One region of the Microaerobacter geothermalis genome, then DNA from elsewhere that is predicted to be linked to it. Evidence: predicted binding sites of a transcription regulator. Region 1 holds the regulator's gene; each other region holds the start of a gene.
The links. The regulator LexA, encoded in region 1, represses DNA repair genes until DNA is damaged. The targets are predictions, from matches to a motif close to CGAACATATGTTCG.
Positions count from the first base shown of each region.

Region 2: a site for LexA is predicted at 2,827-2,840, ahead of ruvC (crossover junction endodeoxyribonuclease RuvC). Genes of this name have one in related genera too.
Region 3: a site for LexA is predicted at 1,311-1,324, ahead of L1765_RS10235 (ImmA/IrrE family metallo-endopeptidase). Genes of this name have one in related genera too.
Region 4: a site for LexA is predicted at 2,720-2,733, ahead of uvrB (excinuclease ABC subunit UvrB). Genes of this name have one in related genera too.

Region 1 covers NZ_JAKIHL010000004.1:39,253-45,247, reverse strand. The annotation lists gene L1765_RS03810 (methionine gamma-lyase family protein) at 1-1,198, shown strand, start outside; gene L1765_RS03805 (MerR family transcriptional regulator) at 1,277-1,687, shown strand; gene glnA (type I glutamate--ammonia ligase) at 1,768-3,108, shown strand; gene lexA (transcriptional repressor LexA) at 3,301-3,921, opposite strand; gene L1765_RS03790 (LysM peptidoglycan-binding domain-containing protein) at 4,092-4,388, shown strand; gene L1765_RS03785 (nitrite reductase) at 4,674-5,995, shown strand, end outside.
Region 2 covers NZ_JAKIHL010000001.1:370,257-376,251, reverse strand. The annotation lists gene L1765_RS01915 (SpoIID/LytB domain-containing protein) at 1-57, opposite strand, end outside; gene L1765_RS01910 (DUF2905 domain-containing protein) at 334-552, opposite strand; gene ruvB (Holliday junction branch migration DNA helicase RuvB) at 549-1,550, opposite strand; gene ruvA (Holliday junction branch migration protein RuvA) at 1,563-2,180, opposite strand; gene ruvC (crossover junction endodeoxyribonuclease RuvC) at 2,177-2,680, opposite strand; gene L1765_RS01890 (BofC C-terminal domain-containing protein) at 2,901-3,470, opposite strand; gene L1765_RS01885 (YebC/PmpR family DNA-binding transcriptional regulator) at 3,564-4,322, opposite strand; gene hypE (hydrogenase expression/formation protein HypE) at 4,452-5,453, opposite strand; gene hypD (hydrogenase formation protein HypD) at 5,450-5,995, opposite strand, start outside.
Region 3 covers NZ_JAKIHL010000025.1:20,373-26,367, reverse strand. The annotation lists gene L1765_RS10245 (recombinase family protein) at 1-323, opposite strand, end outside; gene L1765_RS10240 (hypothetical protein) at 320-691, opposite strand; gene L1765_RS10235 (ImmA/IrrE family metallo-endopeptidase) at 688-1,290, opposite strand; gene L1765_RS10230 (helix-turn-helix domain-containing protein) at 1,455-1,805, opposite strand; gene L1765_RS10225 (helix-turn-helix domain-containing protein) at 1,958-2,206, shown strand; gene L1765_RS10220 (hypothetical protein) at 2,220-2,390, shown strand; gene L1765_RS10215 (DUF771 domain-containing protein) at 2,459-2,725, shown strand; gene L1765_RS10210 (hypothetical protein) at 2,813-3,199, shown strand; gene L1765_RS10205 (transcription termination/antitermination NusG family protein) at 3,273-4,175, shown strand; gene recD2 (SF1B family DNA helicase RecD2) at 4,124-5,995, shown strand, end outside.
Region 4 covers NZ_JAKIHL010000031.1:8,657-14,651, forward strand. The annotation lists gene L1765_RS11350 (S41 family peptidase) at 1-88, shown strand, start outside; gene L1765_RS11355 (PDZ domain-containing protein) at 204-1,433, shown strand; gene L1765_RS11360 (DUF2198 family protein) at 1,692-1,928, shown strand; gene L1765_RS11365 (polysaccharide deacetylase family protein) at 1,888-2,607, opposite strand; gene uvrB (excinuclease ABC subunit UvrB) at 2,822-4,810, shown strand; gene uvrA (excinuclease ABC subunit UvrA) at 4,814-5,995, shown strand, end outside.

The sequences.
Region 1 (5,995 bases):
AGATCAATTAGTGGATTTCAACCAACTGAAGGTACTTAAGACCTTCCAGAAACATAAAATAAATGAATTTCACTTTACTTCATCGACAGGCTATGGCTATGATGATCCCGGCCGTTTTGCACTTGAATCTGTTTATGCCGATGTATTTGGGGGAGAATCAGCACTTGTTAGACCTCAAATCATTTCAGGAACCCATGCAATTACCATCTGTTTATTTGGGATCTTAAGGCCTGGAGATGAGCTAATTTATATTACAGGAAAACCTTATGACACTTTGGAGGAAGTGATAGGAGAAAGAGGGGAGGGACAAGGTTCGTTAAAAGAATGGGGAATTTCGTATAAGGCCATCCCATTAACTTCAGAAGGTAACATCGATTGGGAGAATGTGTCAAAATCCATTTCTTCTAAAACAAAGATGATCGGAATTCAGCGCTCTAGGGGATATGACAATCGTCCCTCTTTCTGTGTTAAAGAAATTGGGGAAATGGTTCGTTTTGTTAAGAAAGTCAAATCGGATCTTATCGTATTCACCGATAACTGTTACGGGGAGTTTACTGAAGAAAGAGAGCCGACAGAAGTAGGTGTTGATATTATGGCTGGTTCTCTGATCAAAAATCCTGGAGGAGGTTTAGCCAAAACTGGTGGGTATGTCGTTGGGAAAAGGGACTTGGTTAAATTGGCCTCTTACCGCTTAGCTGCACCGGGGATAGGGGCAGAAGGAGGAGCTACATTAAATACACTCCTTGACATGTTTCAAGGTTTCTTTCTTGCTCCACACGTGGTTGGACAAGCATTGAAGGGTGCTATTTTTTCATCAGCTCTTCTTGAGGAATTGGGGTTTTCTACATCACCAAAATGGAATGAACCGCGAACAGATCTGATTCAGTCAATTCAATTCCATACACCGGAAAATTTAATTACCTTTTGTCAAGGGATACAAAAAGCATCTCCTGTTGATTCCAATGTTCTTCCTGAGCCCAACCCTATGCCGGGGTATCATGATCCTGTCATTATGGCTGCCGGAACATTTATTCAAGGGGCTAGCATTGAATTGACCGCTGACGGACCATTAAGGCCCCCGTACCTGGGATTTATTCAGGGAGGACTTACTTATTCACATGTAAAAATAGGCATATTAACTGCATTAGATTATATGTTGGAAAAAAAATTGATTATTTCAGAAAAAAAGATTAAATAATGTAATTTATTATTACATACGTTGACAATGAATATTACGAAAGTTAAAATAGTGGTATGAATGCCTGGAGGTGATAAAATGAGCGATCAAATTCGTAGAAACATGGCGCTTTTCCCTATTGGCATTGTGATGCAGCTGACTGAATTAACAGCAAGACAGATTCGTTATTACGAAGAAAATGAATTAATTCATCCTGCACGAACAAAAGGAAATCAACGTTTATTTTCTTTTAATGATGTAGATCGACTCTTGGAAATTAAATCGTTAATTGAGAAGGGAATTAACATTGCCGGAATAAAGCAGCTGATGCAGTCGAAGGATAAAGATCAAAACGAACCATTGACAGTGATGGACAAAAAATCAGAAAGCAAGCGGAAAGAACTATCCGAAAGCGAACTATTACAAATGTTAAAGCACCAAATTCTGCATAACAGGCCCGGGACATCCCCATCTTTGATCCAAGGAGAACTTTCAAGATTTTTTCACTAAAATTAGTCTTATTAAACTCACATGCCATGGCTGCATATGAGATAAATTTTTAAAAGGAAAAGTGGAAGGAGAGTGCTGTAGTGCCAGGAAGAAACTATACCAGGGAAGATATCTTAAAAATGGCTGATGAAGAAGAAGTTCGCTTTATTCGATTAATGTTTACAGATTTATTGGGGGTTACCAAGAATGTTGAGATTCCAAGAAGTCAATTGGAAAAAGCCCTTGACAACAAAATGATGTTTGACGGTTCCTCTATCGAGGGATTCGTACGTATCGAAGAATCCGATATGTATCTTTATCCAGATTATAATACCTGGGTTGTTTTTCCATGGGGATCTGAAGAAGGTAAAGTTGCCCGTTTAATTTGTGACGTTTATATGCCGGATGGAACACCTTTCCCAGGAGACCCAAGAGGAATTCTAAAGAGAGTTTTGGCAGAAGCAAAAGAGCTCGGGTTTACTGCAATGAATGTTGGTCCTGAACCTGAATTCTTCCTCTTTAAGACAAATGAAAAAGGAGAACCGACGTTGGAATTAAACGACCAAGGCGGATACTTTGATTTTGCTCCTGTTGACCTCGGTGAGAACTGTCGCCGAGACATTGTGATGGTTCTTGATCAAATGGGTTTCGAAGTGGAGGCATCCCATCATGAGGTTGCACCTGGACAGCATGAAATAGATTTTAAATACGCCGATGCCGTACAAGCTGCCGATTATATCCAAACATTCAAACTGGTGGTTAAGACCATTGCCCGCAAGCATGGCTTACATGCTACATTCATGCCCAAACCCGTTTTTGGAATTAACGGCTCTGGAATGCATACCCATCAATCCTTATTTACGAAGGATGGAAATGCTTTCTATGATGAAACCGACAGTTTAGGATTAAGCGAAACCGCCCGTTATTATTTGGCGGGAATTTTAAAACATGCACGCGGTTTTGCGGCTATTACCAATCCGCTCGTAAACTCCTACAAACGTTTGGTTCCTGGTTATGAGGCTCCATGTTATGTGGCCTGGTCAGCAAAAAACAGAAGTCCATTAGTACGTATTCCTGCTTCAAGAGGATTAAGCACTAGAATTGAAGTAAGAAACCCTGACCCTGCTGCTAACCCGTATTTAGCCCTTGCAGTTATGTTAAAAGCTGGTCTGGATGGAATCAAGAACAAACTTCAATTGCCGCCTGCAACTGATCGTAATATCTACATCATGAATGAGCAGGAAAGAAAAGAAGCGGGTATCGAAAGCCTCCCAAGCACATTAAAAGAAGCAATTGACTGCTTGCTCGCCGATAAGGTCATTTGTGATGCACTAGGGGGCCATGCTTTAGAACACTTTGTTCAAGCAAAGGAAATTGAGTGGGATATGTTCCGTACCCAAGTTCATAATTGGGAAAGAGATCAATATATTTCATTGTATTAAACTTACATGCCCCGAAGGGTTACAAATTGATATGAAAATGTATTTTCATATCAAACGTTAATTTTTTGATCATAAAAGTTCAGCACCTATCTCCTAAAGGGATAGGTGCTTTTATAATGGAACCAAAATATTCATACAGCTTGTCATGATCAGCTGGTTTCTGAAAGATTATAAATTCATAACATTTAGCGACTAATGAATTGTTCTAAATACCCCAATTACTTTACCTAAAATGGCTACATTTGTTACTATTATAGGCTCAAGAGACGAGTTTTCAGGCTGAAGTCGAATGCGATTATTTTCTCTATAAAACCTCTTTACCGTAGCATCACCCTCTTCGGTCATAGCAACAACAATATCCCCGTTAGAAGCACTTTGTTGCTTTTTAACAATGACAAAATCACCATCTAATATCCCGGCTTCAATCATACTGTCCCCCTGTACAGTTAACATAAAAACCTCTTGATCACCGACAATCGGGGCGGGGAGAGGAAAGTACTCATCAACATTTTCTATGGCGGTAATGGGTTCTCCTGCCGTAACTTTTCCAACAACTGGAACGTATGTAAAAGCAGTTTTTAAATGCGGTGCGTAGTCATCCTGATCGAGTACTTCAATCGCCCTTGGTTTGGTTGGATCCCGCCTAATATATCCCTTTTTTTCTAAGCGAGCCAGATGTCCATGAACCGTTGAACTGGAAGCTAATCCAACCGCTTCACCGATCTCGCGAACTGATGGGGGATAACCTTTTTCACGAACTTCAGATTTGATAAAATTTAAAATTGCTTTTTGTCGATTGGATAAATCCGTCATTATATCACCTCTTATACTAAATTTACTCTTTATATTCATCATAACACAGAACGTGATATCGTTCAAACATGAGTTCGAAAAATAGTTGCAAAAACATTTGTTCCCTTATATAATTGGACTTAAGAACCAATGTTCGGAATTGTTTTCGGAATTGTTAAGGGGGGATTAACATGTCCAAAGGAATATTTTTTGTTTTACTAGTTTTAATCATAGGATTAGGAAGTGTCTATTCTTATGTTTTTGCTTATGTTGAAAATGAAGGAAATTCTGTCTCTGATCATATAAAACCACCTCATCAATTGATCGTAACGGTAAAAAAAGGAGACACCCTTTGGTCAATTGCCAGTCAAGTGAATAAAAAGGGAGTGGATCTATATAAAATGATATATTACATAAAGAAAACAAACGGATTAAAAGATCATCTTATTTATCCGGGTCAACAGTTGGTGATTCCAGAAATTTCATAAGGCAAAAATAAAACCTTGTCAATTTTGTGACAAGGTTTTATTTTTTCTGTTTAAAATTTAGTTCTGTGATATAAATCACACTGAAGAGTTACATATCATGCTAGCATCCATGTTGAAGGGTTCTCCACACTTTCTACACATGATTGGAAAAATAAAGGGGGGATCGTAAAAGTTTACCAGCACTTTTTCTATTATTTGATATGAAAATATATTTTTCATATCAGTTTGACCCTTCGGGTCATGTAAGTTTAGTTGATTAAAAAATGATTAAAAGGAGGTTTTTACATGCTTAAAAGAGGTCTACTATTCGCATTTCTTCTTTCTCTCATCGTTATTTTAACAGCCTGTTCTTCTGAGACCACTGCTCCATCTGATAAAGCTTCGGAACCAGCTAAAGAACAGGCCCAGCCAACAGAACAACCTGTTAACAAGCCGTCTGAACCAGTTGCTGGTGAACAAGCAAAAGGGGTTGTTCAAAGAACTGATATCGAAAAACTATATGTGGACAGCTGCGGTGGCTGCCATGGACAAACCCGACTTGGGGCCCTCGGGCCAAACCTTTTGCCTGAGCGTCTTTTCTCCGGCATGAAAGAGGAAGATATTTTCAAAGTGATAAAAGAAGGACGTCCTGGAACGCCAATGCCTGCCTTTAACACCGTTTCAAAGGACCGTTCTGACGATGCAACCATTAGGGAACTGATAGAATACCTAAAAACTCCAGTTGCATTAGAGGCTCAAACTTGGTCATTAGAAGATGCCAAGGCTTCATTAGAGGTTATAAATGATGAAAAAACCTTACCAGCACAACCAACCGCCTGGGATCCTAATGAAATTGAAATTGGTGACTTAATGGTTGCCATGGAGCGTGAAACCCGTAAATACGCAGTAATGGACGGTAAAAACCATAAGCTTCTTGGAAAGATTGATGGCTCCTACCGTACACATACCATTCAGTTTGGTCCGGCAGATACTCCTGAAGGACGCTATATGTATGGAATCGGTCGCGACGGTTGGCTCTTTAAAGTTGATATGTATTCGTTTAAAACCGTAAGAAAAGTACGTGTAGGTCTAGATTCTCGTGGAACTGCTGTATCCGCCGATGGTGAATACATCGCAATAAGCAACTATCTGCCAAGCTCCGTAATGATACTTGATAAGTATCTAAACCCGCTTAAATATCTTCCAACCTACGGTATAGATCCGGATGGACAAATCGTTGGAGTGAATGGAAGTCAAAGCCGTGCTGCGGCAATTCTTGATACAGTCATCGATGGAAAACAGATGTTTGTTGTTGCATTAAAAGAAGCGGGACGCGTGTGGGGGATTGATGTATCTAAAGAAGGGGCAGAAAAAGGGTTCCCAATTGTGGTTGATGTTCCAAGGGTAGGACGTATTCTGCATGATGGATTCTTGGATGATAGCGGTCGCTATTTCATGATTGCATCACAAGGCGATAATACGAAGCCAAGTCTACTTGATCCTTCAAAACCTGATAACGGGTTAATGGGTATCGTTGATATGAAGGAAGGTAAACTGGTATCGCAATTACCTGCCGGAATTAAACCCCATCCTGGACCAGGTGCAGTGATACACACTAAGAAAAATGG
Region 2 (5,995 bases), on a different contig from region 1:
GACAGATGAAAGGATAACCATAGAAGCTAACAGCAGCATAATGATTTTTCTTTTCAACAGAAGTCGTCCTTTCTTTCGTTATATTTCATGCTATAGATCTGGAATTAAAGATTTACACATCCGCTTGTCGAGTTCTCGCGTGAAGTAATTAAAGGCCGCTTCAAGTCTAAAGAACGGAGCCCTCAAAAACATCTGGGAAACTCGAAGATGGAGTCAGATTGAGGGTAATTCCCGTTCTTGAGCCTTTTCGCTCAGTACGAACTCGAAGGCTGTCCGTATAAATCTTTAATTCCGTCTATATAGACGATCATGACCCATAAGGAAACATATTGATTAACGGAACCATCGAAAAATCAAGGAAAGCACCGTGAGCACAATGCTTAATATGATACTTGTCATCACCGGAAAATAAAACTTGAAATTCTCCTTCTCCACCACAATGTCCCCCGGCAACCTTCCAAGGGGGAGAAAACGGCCGCCAATTTGCCAAATCAACCCAATCATAATCAAAACAATCCCAAGTCCTATTAACATTTTTGCAACAGGATTCAAGATTCTGGCACCTCCAATTGGAAATGTTGATAAGCTAATGGAGCAACCATTCGTCCCCTCGGTGTTCGCTGTAAAAAACCAATTTGCAACAAATAGGGCTCATATACATCCTCAATGGTATTGGCTTCTTCACCTATGGTCGCGGCAATGGTATCAATTCCTACCGGACCACCTTTAAATTTTTGAATGATAGAAAGAATAAGTTTATGGTCAATATGATCCAGCCCAAGGCGATCTACTTGAATCATTTCTAATGCTTCTTTGGCCACTTTTTCGGTAATGATGCCATCCCCCTTAACCTGGGCAAAATCTCTTACCCTTTTCAACAGACGGTTAGCCACCCTAGGGGTTCCCCGGGAACGCAGAGCAATCTCTCTTGCACCCGTCTCGTGGATGGGAACCTGCAAAATATCTGCTGCCCTGGTCACAATAAAAGTGAGCTCATCAACGGTATAGTATTCCAGACGGCTGACAACTCCGAAGCGATCCCTTAACGGAGAAGAAAGCAAACCAGCCCTTGTGGTGGCTCCAATCAGAGTAAAAGGAGGAAGATCCAATCGGACCGATCTGGCACTTGGTCCTTTTCCAATAATAATATCTAAGGCAAAATCCTCCATCGCCGGGTACAAAATTTCTTCCACTGTACGATGCAGCCTGTGAATTTCATCGATAAAAAGAACGTCCCCTTCTTGTAAATTAGTGAGAATGGCTGCCAAATCCCCTGGCCTTTCAATGGCTGGTCCTGAAGTGGTTCTCAGGTTAACCCCAAGCTCATTGGCAATAATCGCGGACAAGGTTGTTTTACCCAATCCAGGCGGACCATATAGCAGAACATGATCCAATGCCTCTTTTCTCATCTTAGCAGCCTCAATAAACACCTTCAGATTTTCCTTAACCTGCTGCTGGCCTATGTATTCAGATAGGTATCTTGGACGAAGATTATACTCTACTCCTTCATCTTCGGGCATCATATGAGTCGAAATGATCCTTTCTTCCATTCGTTTTCCTCCTTATCCCCTTGCCAATTCCTTTAATGCCCTTTTCAACACTTCATCAATGGAAGAATATGCTTTATCTTCCTCCCGCAAATGAAGAATAACCCGGTCCACTTCACCTTGTGTATAACCAAGTGCAAGGAGGGCTTCTACAGCTTCGTCTAACAGAGGAACAGACGATATAGGATATTGATTTTCTGTTTTTATTGGCTCTATTCCGTTTGAAAACGGCATGTTTTTCAGTTTATCTTTCATCTCCAAAATAATTCTCTGGGCTGTTTTCTTACCGATTCCGGGGAATTTTGTGAGAAAGCTGACATCCTCCTTTTGTATCGCAGAGATAATTTGTTCAGGAGGAGCCGCAGAAATGACAGATAATGCTCCTTTGGGCCCAATTCCCGATACATCAAGAAGCTTGCGAAATAGTTCCCTTTCCCCTTTGGTTAAGAATCCATATAACATCATAACATCTTCCCGAACATAAAGATGAACGAATACCTTTACCTCCTGATGAAGCAAATGCTGATAGGAGAACGGGTTTCCGCAAAATAAACGATATCCGATTCCTCCTGATTCTACAACCAGGTAATCCGATTCCAATTCACTTAACATTCCTTTGATATATTCCATCATAATGATGTATCTCCATATATGTATTTTTCAAGGGTGGACGAATGGGCATGGGTAATGGCAATGGCCAATGCATCAGCCACATCATCCGGTTTTGGGATTTCCTTTAACTTTAATAAAACCCTAACCATTTCTTGAATCTGACGTTTCTCAGCCTGCCCATACCCTACGACAGACATCTTCACCTGCAAAGGGGTATATTCTGAAATGGAAAGGCGTTTTTGTTCAGCAGCAAGAAGCAGAACCCCCCTGGCCTGTCCGACGGTAATAGCCGTAGTCACATTTCGGTTAAAAAACAGCTTCTCTATAGCCAGACAGGCGGGTTGATATTCTTCTATCAGTTCAAGAGTCGCCCCATATATTTGTTTAAGCCGAGCAGCCATATGCAAATCAGATGCTGTCTGGATAGAGCCGTACTGAACAGGTTTCAGCTGAGATCCCTTTTTTTCAACAATGCCAAATCCGACGATAGCCACTCCGGGATCAATCCCTAATATTCTCATTTGGTTCACCCTAACGAAGCATTTAAACTATGCCAACTCTTATCATAAAATTTTATCACATCGCTATTCTAACATAACAGCATCGTTTATCGAAGTCTTTTCGAAATGTTATCTCCTCATCCAGTGTGTAGAAATAAAAAATCCACTGAAAAAACATTCGATTTTATCAGTGGATATATATGATGATGATTCTCATCGTTAACGTTCCTATGATTATCACCTATGATTTGGCAAATGCTCCGTAAGTAGAAAGGATTGAATTATACTCCGCCAGATTCCTTACCCTGATTCCACTTTGCAGCAACTTCAATTCTTCGGAAGGAAGGCTTGACTCCAACCTTTCCGTATCTAAAGGGTAAAAGGTTTGAATCACTTTTTTGTCTGCGGGAGGACCTAAGAATAAAGTAAGTACTCCGCCTTCAGACAATCCCATATACCCATTTTCTTTACAAGCAGGAGCTAAATCATCCACCTGTTTCAAATAAACCATCTCTTTATCTGTGGCACGAATTAATTCCCATTCCTTATCAAGTTGGGACAATTTATCCATTAGGACGGTTTCTCTTATTTCGTCGGTTACTCCACAGACATATCTAATCTGGTATACAACCTCAATGGGCTGTTTGCCGAGAGCCTCCACGGCTTGGATATTTTCTTTCTCTGCTGCGTTTTTTCCTTTAAAGTTAATCATCGTATCATCAAGGAGCAAAGTTCCCAAAAGAAAAATTCCAATAATGCCCGCAAATAACGCTCCTAATGTGATCCAAGATTTCCTTTTATATTTCTTCAAAAAAATTTTTCTTAAAAACCACATGCGAAAAACCCCTTTTAACCTGGTTTTCATCATTATTTCCAGATAAAAGGGATTTTATACAAGAGACATTTATGATGCCCCTAATTTATCCAATTCTTCATCATCAATATCAAAGTTAGCATACACGTTTTGCACATCATCATTATCTTCCAACATATCCATCAACTTCAACATCTTAGGAACCTCATCTCCGGTCAATTTAACCTGGGTTTGAGGAACCATGGTGATTTCAACAGAAGAAAATGCAAATCCTTGACTCTCCAAGGATGTCTTAACCTTTTCAAAATCATCTGTAGTCGTATAGATTTGGTAACCATCCTTCTCTACCACAAAATCCTCGGCTCCTGCTTCCAACGCTGCCATCATGACCTCATCTTCATCCTGGTTGGTGGTTTCCTTATCGATAGTTAAAGAGCCTTTCCTGTCAAAGAGGAAGGATACACAACCTGATTCCCCTAGGTTCCCGCCATTTTTTGAGAAGATATGCCTGACCTCAGCAGCCGAACGGTTTCTGTTGTCTGTCAATACATTCACCAATACGGCAACTCCTCCAGGACCGTATCCTTCGTAAGTGATTTCTTCATAATTTACTCCGTCCAATTCACCCAGGGCTTTTTTTATGGTTCGTTCAATATTATCATTGGGCATATTGGCTTCTCTTGCCTTATTAACAGCCATACGAAGACGGTTATTGGTATTGATGTCTCCGCCCCCTTGACGGGCAGCCACATAAATTTCCTTTGAAATCTTGGTAAATATTTTTCCCCTCTGCGCATCTTGTCTACCTTTTCGATGCTGAATATTTTTCCATTTAGAATGGCCAGCCATTATTCTACGACTCCCCTTTACATCAAATTCCATGGTTAGTGTAGCATAAGGATTGTCAGTTGGTCAAAGCTAACCCTTGCCCCGCTTAGCTTGCCACATATCGCAATTAGCTCAAGTAACGCACTCTATCTAACAAATGCGAGGTAAATGCATTCCAGTTAACCGGCTCAGGCGACGTGTATTTCCCAGGGGTGTTTTAAGAAAAAGATTGCCTTTGCCTCTTCCGATTACCTTCCCGATTACCTTTGCCTCTTTTCCATATTCATGATTATGCAAAGCTTTCAAAACACGTTCTTCATCCTCTTTGGCCACAATCAAAACAGCCTTCCCTTCATTGGCCAAGTAAAGAGGATCAAATCCCAGCATGTCGCAGGCCCCCTTCACTTCCCGTCTGACAGGCAGAGAGCTTTCTTCTAATTCTATCGTCACCTTAAAATCTTCACATATTTCCACCAAAGTCGTTGCCAGCCCTCCGCGAGTAGGGTCCCTCATAATTCGAATACCCTTAACCCCTCTACAGGTTTCTTCAATCATATTATTCAAAGAAGCACAATCACTCTGAATGTCTGTCATGAGACCCAACTCGCCACGGGAAGTAAGAATGGCAATTCCGTGATCACCAATCGTACCGCTCACAATGACTGAGTCGCTCTCCTCTATTCCCTGAGGAGATAGACTTATCTCTTCACAATGAAAACCAACACCCGTCGTATTGATATACAGGCCATCCGCTTTTCCGTGTTCCACTACCTTTGTATCACCAGCAATAATTTTCACACCTGCTTTTTCTGCCTCTTTAGCCATCGATTCTACAATGGTATTCAAATCATGAAGCAAAAAGCCTTCTTCAATAATAAATCCAGCCGTCAAATACTTCGGAATCGCCCCACTTACAGCAATATCATTCACTGTTCCCGCGACAGCCAACTTTCCAATATTGCCTCCGGGAAAAAAAATAGGCTTAATCACAAAACTGTCAGTGGAAACGGCAACGAGACCCGAGCTTGAAAAGGTTACCGCATCCATCATTGGCTCCTGTTGATGTCCAAAATGTTTGATAAATACATCCCGGATCAATTGGTGAGCCAATTCACCGCCATCCCCATGGGCCATACTTATCCTCTTACTCATATGATATCCCCCCTCATATACTGGTAATGAGCCGCACACGTACCTTCACTTGATACCATGCAAGGGCCGATGGGCTTTGATGGGGTACAGGCTTTACCATATAACACACAATCCTCAGGAACTGCTAGTCCGCGGAGGATATCTCCACAACGACATTTGGTTTTGCGGGGTTCTCCCACATGAACATTAAATTTTTTCTTGGCATCCAAATGTGCAAATTCTTTGCGAATATCTAAGCCACTATTGGGAATAACACCCAGGCCTCGCCACCATTCATCACATTCCTTAAAGTACGTCTTCATAATTTCCTGTGCAAATGAATTTCCGGAATGGGTAACAACGTGAGTATGATAATTCTCGATCTCTACCCGTTCATCCAGCAGCATGGCAATCAATTTGTAGATTCCACCCAAAACACCTACGGGCTCAAATCCGCAAATTGTCCCAGGAACCCCATACTCGTCAACCAAGTAATGATAACTGTGCTTTCCGAGGACAATGGACACATGTCCTGGTAGTAAAAAACCATCTAGTTTCACTTC
Region 3 (5,995 bases), on a different contig from region 1:
TCGGTCATGGAACGGATTTTCACACCATACTGTTCCAACTCGTAAACTGCATTTAAGATAATCCGTGCAGACCGGCCTAATCGGTCGAGACGATAAATCAGAAGTACATCAAAACGCTTTGCTTTAGCATCTTCAAGTATCCGTTTACCTTCCTCACGCATCTCTAGTGGGATAGTGCCGGTTACCCCATCGTCTTTATACCACTCGACCGGAACGAACTCATGCAAGTCGCAGTATTTGCGGGCAAATTCCAACTGGTTTTCTATTGTTTTTCGCTCCGCTTGATCCTCTGATGACACCCTTGCATAAACTGCTACTCTCATGTTTGTTCACCTCTCCGTATGAAATCACGAATAATACTCATTTGAAGAACATCCTCAACATCAGCAACCTGGATGATAAATTGTTCAATCTCCGTCACATCAATACCGTATTCTAAAACCCGTTGCTTTACATAGGGCAAATAAATACCAAACTCATTAGTTTTATCGTAAACCCGTGTTAAGTCGGACATCAAGATAGAGAAGCTCATGATATTTTCATCGAACTCATCAACTGGAAAAGATTCAAAAGGAGCCTCAATAGGGACATAGAGATAATCATCAGACCAATAAATTCCATCTAAGCTAATTACAAACCATATGGGTACTAATTCACCTTCATGATAATCGTAATAAACTTTGTATTTCATTGATTTGCCGCTCCTTTCTTCAATATTTGCTTATAAAGCTTGTCCAAAATCCTCTTTGTTTCTGGTGACCAATTTTTAGAATTTGTTTCTTTATTGTAATATTTGATTTTAGCGATGAATTGTCGGTTGGATTTTTCATGCTGAATACGCTCATGTATTTGCTGAAGCCTTGTTTGTACTAATGATAAGGGTAAATTAAACTCCTCAGCAATAGCAGGAGCCGACAAATTCTGAAACTGCTTTAACATGTAAATTGGCATTGCAGAATATAGCTGAAAGTGGCTGGCCTGTATTTCCTGTAGTTCTCGAAAAGCACTGGGCATAAATCGTTGATTCCCATGATGCAGTACGGGATGGCAAAGTTCGTGAAAAAAAACTGCTCTTTTATTTGGTTCGTCTAAGGCATCATTAATAAATATTAAACAATACTCATCATCCCATTGAACATGGGACGGAGCTTTAGTGCATATAACTTCAGCATTAAAAATATATGAGATACGGTCTAATTCTAAGTCTGAAGCATATTGAATCCCGTTTTCCATATATTTTTGATAGATCCACTCTTCCAAAGGTGACATTTTATATAGAGAAAAATCCATGGCAAACCTCCGTAAAAATAGGAATATATGTTCTATTTTATATTTCGGAATCGAATTTTACAATATATATAACAATAATTGTCATAAATCGTCATTTTTCGACAACAGTCTGTAAAAAGAAAACGACACTATAACCTAAATTAGTGTCGTTTTTTTGCTGCATTTTATTTTTCTGCTTTATCTTTGGCTTTGCTTCTGGCTTTCATCTTTCTGAATAATTCCAGGCTTTCTTTTAAATACTCCAATTCTTCTTCAGTTAAATTTTCTCCTCCACCATAAAACGCAAGCCCCTCAGTGTGTTCAGTTCTTTGACTATCTATGCGACCAAGAAGGTAATCAACGGATTCACCGAAAAAATCTGCGAACCGTTCAACTATATCCATATCCGGTTTTCGATTTCCGTTTTCATAACCGGAAATGGTTGATTCAGCTAGATTGATTTTTTCACCTAACTGTTTCATGGTTAGTCCTTCTCTTTTTCTAAGTTCGCGCAATCTTTTTCCGAACATCCGCATCTTAAATACCTCCTCTACACATCATTATACTTTGCACTATGCGAAAGTAAAAGTTAAATTAAAAAAACTTTGCATAATGCATTGACACTTTGCAAAATGAATAGTATATTAATGTCAGAACAACGCATATCGAAAAGTATGGAGGTGATTAAATGAATAGTTTACCAAAACAGGCCCGTATTGCAACAGGATTAAGCATCGAAGAAGCGGCACGCAAGCTTGGCATCCCGGCAGGGTATCTGTCGCAAATCGAGAACGGTCAGCGTCAAGTCAGCGCAGAACGCGCAGAAAAAATCGCTAATTTATACAACAAGAAAAAAGATGAAATTTTTTTACCCAGTCGCTATGCGATACGCGAAGTTAACGCGGGTAATAGTGAGCAAACCGCCACATCAGCTTAGGGGGTGTTACAAAGTGAGAAACCATCAACTAAGAAACCTAAAAAATATAGTTTTCCGAGCTGTTTATAAGCCTGACATGGAAAAAATGGTAAATGCTCTTCGGATACTGCATGAGTACAATCCTTCAAGCGATAAGCCAACAACTGAAGAAACAAATTCAATAAAAGAAAAATTAACAGGGTAATCATTTGTATTCTATATTTTCCTCTTAATTCCTTTTTGATACTTTAATTTTTTTGGAGGTGGAGAATAATGCTTGACATTCAAATTAACCAGCAAGAGGTTCGCCAACTATACTTAGAAAAACTCAAGGAAAAAATCAAAGAAGTCGATTCAGAATTGGTGTTTTGGGATGCTGCAGAATTAAAACGCCGCACCTGTATGAGCTGGAACACGATACAGAAAGAATTCTTCTTCGACCCGAGATTCCCAAAGTACAAAGTAGGGAACAAGTGGTATTTTCCCGCTCAGGAAACAAAAGAATTTCTATTGCAATGGTTGAGTCATCGCCCTCGTTGATAAAACCGTGTCAATAACCCCCACCTTGAATCGGGGTCTCGTGCGCCGATTAGGATGAAAATTTAGTTAATAAGGAGCGATTAGGCAATGCCCAAATGGCTGGAGATACATGCAAGTTATCGGGCATATATACGGCAGCTTCAAACAATGATCGAAGAAGAAAGTATTTTGGCAAACAAAATAAATCCTAACTCTCTATTAAAACGACTCAGAAATCAAAGAATCCGAACATATATCAACTTGTGCCGGGAGAGCTATATCAAACTTGGAATGAGAATAGGGGAAGAGCCAGAAGCTTGGTGGCTTGAACGGTTATCGCCGATAGAGAAAGAAATTTTTCTGTTGCGGTACCAGAACAGGCTTAATTTTAAGGAGATAGAAGAGCATACGGGCTTTCAAAGAAGTGAGGCAAAACAATATTTTGAAAGATCCATTCGTAAAGTGCTGGAAACGATGTTAGATCAATCATTTTAGCAGTTTCCAGCCCAGAGCTTCTTTAGCAGGAAGTTGTGTGCTGGAAATTAGGAATTTCAAAGGGGGAAAAGGAATGTACTATTCAGCAGTTTTTACTGTTCAGGTGCGGACTGGTATGGAATTTCGGGCGAAAGAGATGCTTGAATACCTCATGAAACGGCAGAAAACTGGAATCAAAGCGGTACATATTATCGCCAGCTTTACTCAAAAGCTGGTAGGTCGAGAGAAAGACCCTCAATTGAGATGTCTAACCCCTGGATACATTTTTGTCGAGATGAACAAACCGGAAGACTACAAGCCTAAGTTCGTCAAGACGAAGGGAAGGGTCACCGATGTGCCTTTCAAAATCTGGCACATCATTAAATCTGTTCCGCTCGTTCAGAGAATTTTGGACGATGAAATGACAGGGGAAGAGTTCTGGGAATTTGCCAAAAGCATTGATTGTGATGCAACGATAGAGTCTACCCTCCCTGGCAGCGTGGAAAAGCAGAAGAAGGAAGCCAAAGAACTTTTGCACAAAGCTAATACGACCAATGACAAAAAAGAAATGAAAGAGTATTTGAAGCAATATGAAGCGATAGAAAAAACTACAGCTGAAGAAGTTGCAGAAACATTGGAGGAAGTTCGGGAAGAATTACAAGACCAAATGGAGCACATTGAAACAGAATCTACTGCAAATACAGATGAAAAAGCAGAAATCAACGAAAAACTGACGTTTATAGAAAAGTGCCAGGCCTTTATTAACAAGAGAAAGAAAGAAACATTCCGGTTCCCCATGTCATTCTTTGAAAGAGTGTATAAGAAAATTGACCCTGACGGAAAAACGATCCCAAGGAAAAAAATTCTAACCCCGACCTTCATCATCCCCGTTTTAGTCGAACATTTACGAGAACATTTGCGAAACGAGATAAGGGGGTGGGGGAGATGTTCACCGGAAAAATCACCAAGATCATTTACCGAAAAGAGGATTTCCTGATTGCCAAACTGGAGGCCAGTGATGGGGATTATGTTATCAAGGGATCAATTTACGGGGTGGACAGTGGGGAAACAATTACGGTGGATGGGGAATGGGTCACTCATCCACAGTATGGGAAGCAACTGGAAGTCACCCGTTGGGAACGGCCGTTGCCGAAAACAAAAAGTCAGATTATCGCTTTTTTAGCTTCACCCTTAATCAAGGGATGCGGAGAAAAACGGGCAAAAGATATTGTTCAGCATCTTGGGGAGGATTCGCTGAACAGGATAATGAAGGATGGGGAAGGCTGTCTGCTTCCCATCAAAGGAATTGGACAACAGAAGGCTGCCAAGATTGTGGAGAGTGTTCGTTTAACGTTTGAGATACAGAACATCCTGATGCGGTTGTTGCCATACGGAATCACGGCAAATATGGTGGTTAAAGCCTACAAGGAGTTCGGTTCAAATACAGCCGAAGTCATCTTGAAAAATCCCTATCAGTTGACCAATTTAAAACTGATAGGATTTCTAAAGGCTGACGAGATTGCCAAGCGAATTGGTATTTCGCCTGCTTCGGGATATCGGATTGAGGCATGTGTGGATTATGTATTGAAAGAAAAATGCTTTAACATAGGGCATTGTTATCTGCCAGAGGATGAACTGATTGCGGATACATTAAGGGTGTTGAATCACAATGCCAAGGAGCAAATAACACGGGCAGAAGTGGAGCAGGGGATTGCTGCTCTAGAAGCTAATGAACGAATTGTCATAGAAGACGGCGTGATTTATCCAACTTTTTTATACAAACACGAAAAAAGAGTGGCCCAGAAACTTTCAAAGAAATTGAATGGTTCCGGGAATGGCGAAGCCATGCCTTTTTTGGTAGAGCCGGCAATCCGGGATTATCAGCGGAAGAACAATATGGTATTGGCTGAAGGGCAACGGGAAGCGATCAGAAAGCTATTCACCGAAAGTTTGCTCATTCTTACTGGGGGCCCTGGTACGGGAAAAACCACAGTCATCAAAGCGATGATTGAGATATATCGTGAGAGATTTCCAAAGGCTGAAATATCTCTTTCAGCCCCCACCGGACGAGCCAGTCGTAAGTTAGCTGAATTAACAGGGGTGGACGCTTGTACAATACATAGGTTGATAGGGTTCCGTCCTGGAGAAGATCCCGTTTTCGATGAAAATAATTTTTTGCCGTGCGATTTGCTCATCGTAGATGAAGTGTCCATGATGGACATCCAGTTGGCCGATCTATTGTTCAGTGCGGTTGCCCCCAAAACCAAAGTATTGTTGGTTGGGGACAGTGATCAACTCCCGTCAGTTAATCCTGGGAATGTGCTAAAGGATATGCTGGATGCCGGGGTTGCCCACGTGAAATTAACAGAAATATTCCGACAAGCACAAGAAAGTCAAATTGTGATGAATGCACATCGGGTTAATCAAGGGAAGATGTTTGCCATTGACCCTGAGAAAAACGATTTCTACTTCATCCATCGGGAAAGCCCGGAAGAGATAGCGGAAACGATCCGGAAAAGCGTTTTACGATTCTTGCAACTGGGGTATACACCATCGGATATTCTTGTCCTCAGCCCCATGAAAAAGGGAGAGATCGGCACTCAGGAACTGAATCGTATCTTGCAAGAAACGATTAATCCTCCAGCCCTCTACAAAGAGGAAATACCAGCCGGAAAGACGATCTTTCGAGTGGGAGATAAAGTGATACAGACAAAAAATAACTATAACAAGGAAGTGTTCAATGGGGACATCGGGGTGATTAACAGGATTGATACCCTGTTGGATGAAGAAGGGGAGCCAACCAATGAGAAGGGGCTA
Region 4 (5,995 bases), on a different contig from region 1:
ATTGAGGATAAAATTAAGTGATCCCAAGAACGATAATCAGCTTCAAAAAGCTATCGAGGTTCTTGTGAATCTGACGGAAAAGAAATAGAGGATTTCATCAGAAAGTGTCGAATACAAGACCACAGGATCTGTGGTCTTCATTTTTATCTGAAGATGTATACAGGTTGCTAGCTTTTGGCTTCTGATCATGGAGGGTCTCGTATATGAGTATCAGCTATTATGTTCTGGTGTTCCTGATCGTTCTTATCGGATTAATTTCCGTATATTGGAATTATGTAAAATTGATGCATTTAGAAAGGCAACTGTTTGGCCACCGTATTCGTTCCCATTGGAAAAAGATCGGATTATCCTTAGCCTTTAGCATCGTTTCTGGTTTGACCATTTCTGGCGTTTTATATGGTCTGGGAAGCATGATTCCTCCTATCCTTCTATTTCTATGGTGGGGATTAGCCCTGATCCTTTCATTCTTTCGATTTCGTTTTATGGCCTCGGCAGTCATTGGAGGCCTGATTGTGGCCGTCAGGATCCTGATGGAATACTTTCCGCCCGGAAGTGTGATTGGTTCTTTACTAGACGAATTTTGGGCGTTTTTAGGAACGATTGATGTGGTATCCCTGTTGATACTTACGACTATGCTCTTTTTAGCCGATTTCCTTTTTCTTTATTTTTTTGGAGAAAAGGCGGCCACGCCTTATATAGAGAGAAGTAAGAGGGGAAGACTATTTGGAGGTTATCTGTTTCAAAGCCTTTTTCTTTATCCGATCGTGTTAGTTGTGCCAGGCTCCATTGGGATTCCCATTACTGCAGATGTATCGCTGATTCCCTTTCCGGTTCTTTCAGGGTATCAATACCAGATGACCCGGACCTACCCGTGGATAGGGAAAAATATGATTGCAAGGGGCTCCCTGCTAATTTTATTCCTTTTGGCTGTAATAATAGGGATAAGTTATTACTGGCCTCCTGCTATATGGGGTTCATTCCTTCTCCTGTTTGCCCCGGAGGTACTTCATCAGTTGAACAAACGGAAAGAAAAAAACGGGCAGCCGGTGTTTGTAAATGATGAAAGAGGCTGTAGGATATTAGCCCTCATTGATCCTTCACCGGCAATGAAAACGGGAATAAGACCGGGGGAAATCATACAAAAAATCAACGGGGTGCCCATAAGAACGAAAAAAGATATCTATTATTCGCTTCAGAAAAAGCCTGCATACAGTAAAATGGAAATTTTAGACCATGACGGAGAAGTTCGGTTTGTTCAGAGGTCGTTATACCATGGGGAACACCATGAACTGGGAATGGTCACTTCTCCTGAAAAGAATGAACCGTCTATATTGGGGGGTTATCCGAAGGGGATTATTCATTCTTTAAATCCAAAGGTCAGCTCTGATCATCCAGGGATTGAGCTGACCGCCTCTCATACTCCCGCTCCTTAAGGAATAGATAAGCGGGTAGACTTTCTTTATACAGACGGAACGAAAGAATTCACTAAGGACAGCCTTCGAGTTCGTACTTAAGCGTTGAGGCTAAAGAATGGGAATTAGCGATCAAACTGACTCCACCCTTGAAATACCCAGATTTTTTGAGGGCTCCGTTCTTTAGCCTCGATGCGGACATTAATCACATCTGGGCCGAACTCGACTAGCGGACGTGTGAATCTTTAGTTCCACATCAATAGATAGGGGAGAGAATGTATGTCTTTTTTATTTAAACTGTTGATTGCATTGATTGTACCAGGGGCGATAACCGTTGCTGTGGGCCGGGTGGTTATGAATGTTTGGCTTGGGATCATCGTTGCCGTTGGCGTAATGATGGCGGTTTTTGAAGGATATAAGCAGGGACCTGTTTTGATGACACTAGGACTGATCTCGATGATTATTGCATTTTTTATCACAAAGAAGCTCCTTGGCGGGAAGACCTGGGATAAATAGGCGGCAGCACAAACTGAACATCCTTATCCAAAAGTCCTTCGATTAATTCTGGAAGGGCTTTTGTTGTTTGCTGAAGCTCATGACATAACAGGATGCTTCCGTCTTCACTATAACGGATTCCATTTTCAGAAATTTTTTTTGGATGATGTCGATTCAGCCAATCATGGGTGGAAACGTGCCATAACATGGGGATCATATTTAATGTTTCAACTGCCAATAATGTATCGGTGTTATAACGGCCAAAGGGAGGGCGAAAATAGGTAATAGGTACGCCCGTAATTTCTTCGACTTTATCTTTGGATAACTGAAGGTCAGCCAATTGTTCTTGATAGGACAATTTGGTCAGATCCCGATGCTTCCATGAGTGGGACCCGATGAGATGACCTTCATCCAATACTCTTTTCCATGGCCTTTGGGGATGAATATATTTGCCAAGCCAGAAAAAAAGGGCGGGAACATTATAATGGGCCAAAATATCTAAAATTTGATACAAACAACGGCTGGGCCCGTCATCAAAAGTAAGAACCACATACTTCTTTCGAGGTTTATTCGATCCATAAGCATCGCTTTTATTTTCCTGCGCATCTAAACCAATCGAAAATTTTTTAAATATGTCCTGTAAACGGATAACAACCCGGTTATCCTCATGGGGGTATATCACCTCATCATGGCAAACCACTCATGGACTTTGATAAATGGTCATCATCCTTCTCCTCCCTTCCTATTTATCATACAATAATCATCCACAAAATGCATGCAACAGATCACTCTACCACCAATCTGAAATTTTCAGAACAAACGTTCCAAAAATGTTATGGATGGAGCCAATCTTATGATATAATAGCTCTTAATAAATTCTTTGTTCCACCATATCATTTCAAAATAAAGAAAGGATGAGAGCTGTGAACCAAACGTTTCAGCTCGTTTCAGAATATGAACCCCGGGGGGATCAACCGAAGGCCATTCAGCAGTTGGTTTCAGGGGTAAAAAATGGGAAAAAGCACCAAACCTTATTAGGGGCAACCGGTACGGGAAAAACATTTACCATTGCTCAGGTGATTCAGCAGGTACAGAAGCCTACACTGGTGATTGCCCATAACAAGACGTTGGCTGCCCAATTATGCAGTGAATTTAAAGAGTTTTTTCCCAATAATGCCGTTGAATACTTTGTCAGTTACTATGATTATTACCAGCCTGAAGCCTATATTCCACAAACGGATACCTACATTGAGAAGGATGCCAGTATCAATGATGAAATCGATAAGCTTCGCCACTCGGCTACCAGTGCCCTTTTTGAAAGAAGGGATGTCATTATTGTGGCCAGTGTATCCTGTATCTATGGTTTGGGAGATCCGCGGGAGTACCGGGATTTGGTTTTGTCCCTGCGGGTGGGAATGGAAAGGAACCGGGATGATGTCCTGCGAAAACTGGTATCTATCCAATATGAGAGAAATGACATCAACTTCGTCCGAGGAACATTTAGGGTAAGGGGAGATGTGCTGGAGATATTTCCGGCTTCCCGCGGTGAGCAGGCGGTTCGGGTTGAGTTTTTTGGAGATGAAATAGAACGGATTTCAGAGATTGATGTGTTGACAGGGGAAATCATTGCGGAGAGGGATCATATTGCCATTTTTCCTGCTTCTCACTTCGTAACCAGGGAAGAGGTCATGAGGGAAGCCATCCAGAGAATTGAAGCAGAACTAGAGGACCGTTTAAAGGTCCTTCGGGAGAACGGGAAGCTGCTGGAGGCACAAAGGCTGGAGCAGAGAACCAGATATGATATTGAAATGATGCAGGAGATGGGGTATTGTTCCGGGATTGAAAACTACTCCCTTCACTTAACGGGAAGACCCCCTGGCTCTACTCCCTATACCTTGTTAGATTATTTTCCTGATGATTTTTTGATCGTGATCGATGAGTCCCATGTGACCCTTCCCCAAATCAGAGGAATGTATAACGGGGACCGGGCGAGAAAGCTGACCCTCATTGACCATGGATTTCGCCTGCCCTCAGCCGCCGATAACCGACCCTTGAAATTTGAGGAATTTGAAAAGCATATCCGCCAGATTATATATGTTTCTGCCACACCGGGACCCTATGAATTGGAACATACCCCCGATATGGTGGAGCAAATAATTCGTCCTACAGGACTGGTAGATCCCAGCATCTCGGTTCGTCCGATTAAGGGACAAATCGATGATTTAATTGGGGAAATCCATGAGCGGGTAAAGCGTAATGAAAGGGTTTTAGTCACTACCCTGACCAAAAAAATGGCTGAGGATTTGACCGATTATTTAAAGGAAGTTGGCATCAAAGTGAAGTACCTTCATTCGGATATTAAGACCATTGAGCGAATGCAAATCATCCGAGGTCTTCGATTGGGAGAATTTGATGTGTTGGTGGGAATTAACCTTCTGAGGGAAGGTCTGGACTTGCCTGAAGTTTCCCTGGTAGCCATTCTTGATGCGGATAAGGAGGGCTTTTTGCGGGCGGAGCGCTCTCTGATTCAGACCATTGGAAGGGCTGCCCGCAATGCCAATGGTCAGGTCATTATGTATGCAGACCAGATTACCCATTCCATGAGGGTAGCCATTGATGAAACCAACCGCCGCCGGGCGATCCAGATGGAGTACAATAAAAGGCATGGAATTACCCCGCAGACGATAAAGAAGGCCATTCGAGATGTCATAGAAGCGACAAGGGCGGCGGAGGAGAAGGGGGATTATTTCATTGATCTTCCTGAGCAAAAAATGTCCAAGAAGGACAAGCAAGCTTTCATTGACCGCTTGGAAAAAGAAATGAAAGAAGCAGCCAGACAGCTACAGTTTGAACGAGCAGCTCAATTGCGTGATATGATTTTGGAACTAAAAGCGGAAGGATGAGTTATGTTGTCTCAGCATCATATTGTGATCAAAGGGGCAAGAGCCCACAATTTAAAAAATATTGATGTCACCATTCCAAGGGATAAGTTTGTGGTTCTTACCGGCTTATCCGGATCGGGCAAATCCTCTCTGGCCTTTGATACCATCTATGCAGAAGGGCAGCGAAGATATGTGGAATCCCTCTCTGCCTATGCCAGACAGTTTTTGGGCCAGATGGAAAAGCCCGATGTAGATTCCATTGAGGGCTTGTCCCCAGCCATCTCCATTGATCAAAAAACGACGAGTCGAAACCCCCGGTCTACCGTTGGAACCGTAACGGAGATCTATGATTATCTTCGCCTGTTGTTTGCAAGAATTGGGCGGCCCCATTGTCCTACCCATGGGACAGAAATCAGCTCTCAGACCATTGAACAGATGGTAGACCGCATCATGGAATATCCTGAGCGTACTAGAATTCAGATTCTTGCTCCAATGGTTCGGGGGAGAAAGGGGGAGCACGTCAAGCTGTTTGAAGAGATTCGCAAGCAGGGATATGTTAGGGTGCGGGTAGATGGGGAGATTAAAGACGTCAATGAGGAGATTATCCTTGAAAAAAACAAAAAGCATACGATTGAAGTGGTAGTTGATCGGATTGTGGTCAAAGAGGGAATTCATTCCAGGTTGGCTGACTCCCTTGAAACGGCATTAAAACTGGGTGAGGGAACTGTGGTTGTGGATATTATGGACAAGGAGGAACTTTTATTCAGCCAAAATCTCGCTTGTCCGGAATGCGGATTTAGCATCGAGGAACTGTCCCCCAGAATGTTTTCCTTTAATAGTCCCTATGGAGCTTGTCCTGCCTGCGACGGGTTAGGGAGCAAGATGGAGGTGGACCCCGATCTTGTGATCCCTGATGATGAAAAGACCATAGAAGAGGGAGCCATCATCTCTTGGGCTGGGATTTCATCTACCTATTATCCGCAGTTGTTAAAGTCGGTTTGTGAACATTTTGGAATTCCTGTCGATGTTCCAGTAAAAGAGTTGAGCAAAGAACATAAGAAAGTGATTCTTTATGGAAGCAATGGCGAGAAAATAAAGTTCCGCTATGAAAATGATTTCGGACAGGTAAAGGAAGCCCTTGTTTCTTTTGAAGGAGTCATCCCTAATTTATCTAGAAGATATTTGGAAACCAGTTCTGATTATATC